DNA from 2 places in the Candidatus Clostridium radicumherbarum genome. Region 1 is predicted to be linked to the other one. Evidence: riboswitches for the same ligand, from Rfam matches in the RefSeq annotation. Region 1 holds a riboswitch; the other holds the start of a gene.

The links. A riboswitch is a leader RNA that binds a small molecule or an ion and turns the genes downstream of it on or off. The one in region 1 is predicted to bind FMN.
Region 2: it holds a riboswitch for FMN, as region 1 does, so the genes downstream of both, ACJDUH_RS05360 (ECF transporter S component) here and ribD (bifunctional diaminohydroxyphosphoribosylaminopyrimidine deaminase/5-amino-6-(5-phosphoribosylamino)uracil reductase RibD) in region 1, are expected to answer to the same signal.

The regions. Positions count from the first base shown of each region.
Region 1 covers NZ_JBJHZY010000002.1:759,252-762,675, reverse strand. Annotated here, with positions in the region: gene ACJDUH_RS13360 (hypothetical protein) at 1-663, opposite strand, end outside; gene ACJDUH_RS13355 (nitroreductase family protein) at 929-1,495, shown strand; FMN riboswitch at 1,562-1,675, shown strand; gene ribD (bifunctional diaminohydroxyphosphoribosylaminopyrimidine deaminase/5-amino-6-(5-phosphoribosylamino)uracil reductase RibD) at 1,922-3,031, shown strand; gene ribE (riboflavin synthase) at 3,031-3,424, shown strand, end outside.
Region 2 covers NZ_JBJHZY010000001.1:1,111,298-1,114,721, reverse strand. Annotated here, with positions in the region: gene ACJDUH_RS05365 (PucR family transcriptional regulator) at 1-1,593, shown strand, start outside; FMN riboswitch at 1,687-1,811, shown strand; gene ACJDUH_RS05360 (ECF transporter S component) at 1,911-2,501, shown strand; gene ACJDUH_RS05355 (MerR family transcriptional regulator) at 2,555-3,316, opposite strand.

The DNA.
Region 1 (3,424 bases):
TGTATTATGATGTCCATGATGCATTGGAGGCATATGGCACGGGTGCATTGGATGGCATGGGTGCATTGGATGACAAGGCATCATTGGAGGCCTCGGCTGTGGCTTTGGCTGAGGCATTGGCATCGGCATTGGTTTTGCAATTGGCTCAACATTTAACTTTAAATTTGCCGGTTGTACTACAGGCTCTATTTTTAACTGTATTTTTATTGGTTCCATAACTATAGCGCCCATTTTTGGTGCTATATTAAGTTCCATATTACTTGGCTCCATTTTTGGGGTAATTTTTGGTTCAATATCTAATTCCATTTTACTTGGATCCATTTTTGGTTGTATGGTTAATCCGAAATTTTGAGGTTCCACTTTAGGCTCAATATTTAATTGAAATTGTGTTGGTTCTACCTTTGGCTGTAAAGTAATTTCTTGTTTTAGCGGCGGCAGTGGTTTCATTGGCTCAACATGCTTTGGAGGCATAGGCTGAGGTGCTGGCATTGAATGCTTCATTTGCGGCATTTGAGGCATAGGCTGTGGTGCTGGCTGTGGTATTGGCTGAATTGGTGGCTTTATATTTCTATCCTCCGCCCTATACCACCCATTATCCATCATGGGGCACATTACTGGATAACTAGTTTCTACATAATCTGGTATTTCGTTTTTTTTATACATAGTTAAGCTCCCTTTAAAATATTACATCACTTTAATATATGCTATTTTTTTGCATAGTGTCACCTTAGGGATATAAGTCATAGTTAAATAAATTTTAGTTTAGCATAGGGACGTTTCTCGTGGCTCAGTAGCTTGTACAATAACATTGAGATGCTGCTTGTGGATCATTAGTGTAAGAGAAGGTAAAGTAAATACTGGCAACTTGATTTTCAAGCATATTAATATTAATATTTATTTATAATAATAAATTAATGAGGTGATTAGAATGATTGAAGATTTAATAAGAAAAAACAGATCATATAGAAGGTTTTATCAAGATAAACAAATTGAAATGGAGACCTTAAGAGAATTAGTTGATTTGGCTAGACTAAGTCCTTCTGGAGCCAATAAACAAGTCTTAAAATATTTTCTCTCAAATACAAAGGAAACCAATGAAAAAATATTTGCTACTTTAGGCTGGGCTGGATATTTAAAGGATTGGGATGGTCCTGAAGAGGGTGAAAGACCAAGTGCCTATATAGTTATGCTTAAGGACAAGACTCTTGGCAGTGGAATGGCTCATGATGAAGGTATTTCAGGACAAAGTATATTATTAGGGGCTGCAGAAAAAGGATTAGGTGGATGTTTTATATTTAATATTAATAGGAAAAAGTTATCAGAGGAATTAAAATTAGATGATAATTATGAAATAGCACTTGTTATTGCTTTAGGAACTCCAAAAGAAGAAGTAGTACTTGAAGAAATGGGAGCTTCAGGTGATGTTAAATATTGGAGAGATGAAAATAAGGTTCATCATGTACCTAAGAGAGCTTTAGAAGATATAATAATTTAGAAAAAATTATTAAATTAGAACTTGCCAAAAGATAGACACTTTGTTATTATGAAATTGTAAAATTAAATAAATCTTCAGGGCAGGGTTAGATTCCCTACCGGCGGTACAGCCCGCGAGCCTTATGGCAGATTCGGTTAGATTCCGAAGCCGACAGTAAAGTCTGGATGGAAGAAGATTAAAAGTATAAGTTTAATTTATAATACTATTTTTTAATAGTATTAAATTAGATGTCTTGTATTTTACGCCCTGAGAATAAAATCTCAGGGCTTTTTATTTTACTCAAAACTAGAAGATAAATAAAGAATATGTTTCATAAAAGTGGAAATAACATTTTTATATTAGATTTATTAGAAGAAAGTATACTAAATTCACTTTATTAGGCATTTAGCTTAACTGCTCAATGTTCTAATTGAAAGGAGAGTTCTAATGGATATAAAGTATATGAAAAGGGCCCTTGAGCTTGCAGGAAAGGGCATAGGATACACAAATCCAAATCCTTTAGTAGGGGCTGTTATTGTAAAGGATGGGAAAATTATTGGCGAAGGCTATCATGAGGTTTATGGAAGCAGCCATGCAGAGGTGAATGCCTTTAAAAATGCTTCTGAAGATGTAAAAGGAGCCACCTTATATGTTACCTTAGAACCCTGTTCTCACTATGGCAATACCCCTCCCTGTGCAAATGCTATTGCAGAAAAGGGAATTAAAAAAGTAATAATTGGACTAAAGGATCCTAATCCTCTTGTAGCAGGCAGAGGAATAAAAATCCTTCAAGACAATGGTATTGAGGTAATTACAGGAGTGCTTGAAAATGAGGGCAGAAAATTAAATGAAATATTTCTAAAATATATAACTACAAAGCTTCCATTTTGCATAATGAAAACTGCTATGACTTTAGATGGAAAGATAGCAACCCATACAGGTGATTCAAAATGGATTACTGGAGAACTTTCAAGAAAATATGTTCATAGGCTTAGACATAGAATGGCCGGGATTATGGTTGGAATTGGTACAGTATTAACAGATGATCCTATGTTAAATACTAGATTAGATAATGAGGAAGGAAGTGACCCCATAAGAATAATTGTAGACAGTAGTGCAAGAATACCACTTGAAGCTAAGGCATTAAATTTAAGTTCTAAGGCTGTAACAATTATAGCTGCCACAGAGAAGGCAGATAAAGAGAAATTAAAAGCCTTAGAGGAAAAGGGGGCGGAAATTATTATAACTCCTCTTAAAAATAATAGGGTAGACTTAAGCTTCTTAATGAAAAGTCTTGGTGAAAGAAAGATTGATAGTATACTTCTTGAAGGCGGCAGCAAAATAAACTATGCAGCATTAGAAGAAGGCATTGTAGATAAGGTAAACGCCTTTATTGCACCTAAGCTCATTGGAGGTGAAGCTGCCAAAAGCCCTGTTGGAGGATTAGGAAAAGCATATATGAAGGATGCAATTGAGCTTAAGGATATAGATATTTATACTTTTGGAAATGACATTATGGTTGAAGGATATATTAAAAAGGAGATGATTATAACTTAATGTTCACAGGGATAGTTGAGGAGATTGGAAAGATTGAAGGGATTATCAAATCCGAAAAATCTGCAAGGATAACTATAAAGGCACATAAGGTACTAGAGGATGTGAAGCTTGGAGACAGCATATGTACAAATGGTGTGTGTCTTACAGTTACAGCTTTTAATAATGGGAAATTTACTGTTGATGTAATGGCAGAAACCATGAGAAGAAGCAATTTAAGGAACATTTCACCAGGCACAGAGGTAAATCTTGAAAGAGCATTAAGAGCCAGCGATAGGCTAGGAGGTCACATGGTAAGCGGCCATATTGATGGCACAGGAACTATAAAAGATTTTGAGGAGGAAGATAATGCGGTTTGGCTGACTATTGATGCTCCACCAGAGCTTTTAAAATATA
Region 2 (3,424 bases), on a different contig from region 1:
AAGAGAATAACAAAGGTAAATGTCATGGAAGTTCCTGATATAATTGAATGGGTAAGTGATGGCGAATTCCTTATTACTACTGCTTATTCAATAAAGGACAATATAAGTGCGCTGCTTGATATAATACCAAAATTAAAAGAAAAAGGCGTAGTAGGCCTTGGTATTAAGGTAGGAAGATATGTTAGTGAGCTGCCCTTAAATATAATAGAATTAGCTGATAAGTTAGAATTTCCTATAATTGAACTTCCTTTTTGTGTTTCTCATACTGATTTAATCTCTGTAATCCTCACTGAAGTTATAAATAATCAAATGAATATGTTAATTAATATAGAAGAATTCAACAGAGAAATAATGGACATTATGACGAAGGGGGGAGGGCTTAAGGAAATAGGTAAAAAGCTTTATGAGAACATCGGCAATTCGCTAGCTATCTATGAAAGTATGCAGGACAGTTCAGAAATTTTCTGTGAAGATGGAACTCATATATGTATTATAGAAAAGATAATTTATAATTATATAAGCTCAAAAAATTCAACTTTCCATGAGGAAGGCGGCAAGAAGTATGACCTAAGCCGAGATAATTTTAATGGTAAATATATAGAACGCAGAACTATACCTATAGTTATAGATAATGTTGACTACGGCTTCATTTTTATATGGCTTGATAATAGAGTTTTGTCACCAATTGATAACATGCTTATTGAATCCTATGTCCATATTATAGCCTTAGAATTTGTCAAAAGATTATCTTTGTATAACATGGAAAGTAATTATAAGCTTGAATTCTTTGATAACCTTTTAAGTAGTAATAAAAGTAATCAAGCAATTGCCTTGGAAAAGGCAAAAAACTTTAATTTCAATAAAGAACTTAAATATGCTTTGATTATAATTTCACTAAAAGATATGTATAAACAAACAAACCAAGTTGAAAATAATATGAATATAATACAAGATAGTATTAACAGCTTGATATTTATTATTAACCGAAAAATAAAACATCAAAATGCAAATATAATTTATGTAGATAAAAGCGATAGAATTATAATATTATTTGGCTGTGAAAATTCAAAAAGTGATACAATAATAAAAAATGAAGTTATGTGTTTTTGTTCGGATATTCTAAAAGAAGCTCAGAAAAGATTTAATAAAAATCAACTTATTATGGGTATAGGCCGTGCTTATAAAGGCGTTTCAGAACTTTATAAAAGTCATGAGCAGGCTAAATTAATCGTAGAAAACTTAAGCAAAACCAAAATTGGCAATATCATACATTATGATGATTTAGGCATCTATCGAATACTTTCTTATGATGGTCTTCAAAATGAACTTATGGAATTTTGCATAGATAATATAAAACCTCTTATTGATTATGACAAGGATAATAAAACAGAATTTATAAAAACCTTAAGAATTTATTTTGAATGTAATGGAAATATGAAAAAAATCTCTGAAAAGATGTACATGCACTATAACACTATTATATATCGATTGCAGAAGATTAGAGAAATAACAGGTGTTAACATTGATGATTCTGATAGCAGACTTAATCTTGAAATTGCCTTAAAAGCAATGGAAGTGCTGAAAATGAATTAATAAATTTTATTAGCACTTATTTATAAATTTTTTTTAATGCTACCTTGTTAAATTATTATTTATGTTGTATAATTTAATTATAAAAATTAATATGATTATCTTCAGGGCAGGGTGACCATATAATGGGATTCCCTACCGGCGGTATAGCCCGCGAGCCTTATGGCAGATTCGGTGTAACTCCGAAGCCGACAGTAAAGTCTGGATGAAAGAAGATGTGTATTAGATTCGATTAGTTCGCCCTGACTTTTTGTCAGGGCTTTTAATTTTCTATAACATTTGTACAAACTCCCTTGAAGATCTTCTAAAGGAGGATATTTATGAAAAATAACAAATTAAACAAGCTTATTAAAATTTCATTACTAGGGTGTATCGCATTTATTCTTATGTATATTGAAATCCCATTACCAATATTCCCAAGCTTCTTAAGAATTGATATTGGAGATCTACCAGCTTTGCTAGGGGCTTTCGCCTTCGGACCAATGGCCGGAGTATTAGTAGAATTAGTAAAAAATATACTTTACGCTATTTTTAAAGGAAATACTGCACTAATAGGCGAATCAGCAAACTTTCTAATTGGATCTGTACTCGTTTTTGTAGCAGGAATAATTTATAAAAAGAAAAAGACTAAAAATGGAGCACTTTTAGGTTTACTTGCAGGTGGAGTTATAATGACTATTGCTGCTTCTATTCTAAATTATTTTGTTCTATTGCCATTATATGAAACAGTTTTAGGCTTTAAGATATCTGCTGTTGTTGGTATGGGAGCTGCAATAAACCATAATGTAAAAGACTTAAACTCCTTTATTATTTGGATTATTGTTCCTTATAATATTCTAAAAGTATTTGTAGTTTCAGTAGTAACCTTAGCTGTATACAAGAGCGTATCTCCTATTTTGCATCAAAAATAAAAATAAGTGTCGCCATGATAAAATACTTAGTCATTATCATGGCGGCACTTTTCTTATTTAATTCCAGTATAAATCCGTATTGCATCCCTTAGAAATACAGCTGTTCCTGGCTGCTCTTTATCATAATAAGCAGTAAATCTTTCATCCTCTACATACATTTGTGCAAGGCCTGCATGTGCTTCCTTACTATAATTGTCCCAATAAAAGCTAAGCCACTGGCGATGTAAGTCTGCTGCCTTTTGTGCAAGTTCTGAAGCTGGATCGCCTGTTTTAAAGGCTTCATTTAAAGTTTCAAGCACATTGTTCCCTAAATTAGTGATTTCATTATATTCTTCCTCTGTCATACCCTTAATTTTTTTATTTGACCTGTTTACAGCTTCATCACCATATTTTTCACGAATTTCCTTACCATATTTTTTTTCATTTTCATCTAGCATATTCTTCTTAAAGCCCTCAAATTTTTCTTTATCTGCCATTTCAATTCTCCCCTTTTTTAATTCAATAGTTTTATCAACATTGGAAATTAATATATCTAGCTGAAGTCTTTTTTCCAGGAGTTTAGCCTTATGTTCTTTAAGTGCTTTTACGCCATCGAAATCAGGTGAGGTAATAATGTCTTTAATGCTCTCTAAGCCAACACCAAGTTCTCTATAAAAAAGAATTTGCTGAAGTCTGTCAACTTCTTCCTGTCCATAAATACGGTAACCTGATGAATTGATTCTTGCCGGCTTAAGAATTCCAATTTCATCATAGTATCTTAAGGTCCGTGTACTTACTCCCGCCATTTTTCCTAGTTTTTGCACTGTATATTCCATTAACATCCTCTCCTGTACTTTGTACTACCCTAAATTATTTTAGTATTTTTGCACTTAATTTCCTTACAAGCTTAATATACACCTTTACGTAACGTTAAAGTCAATAAA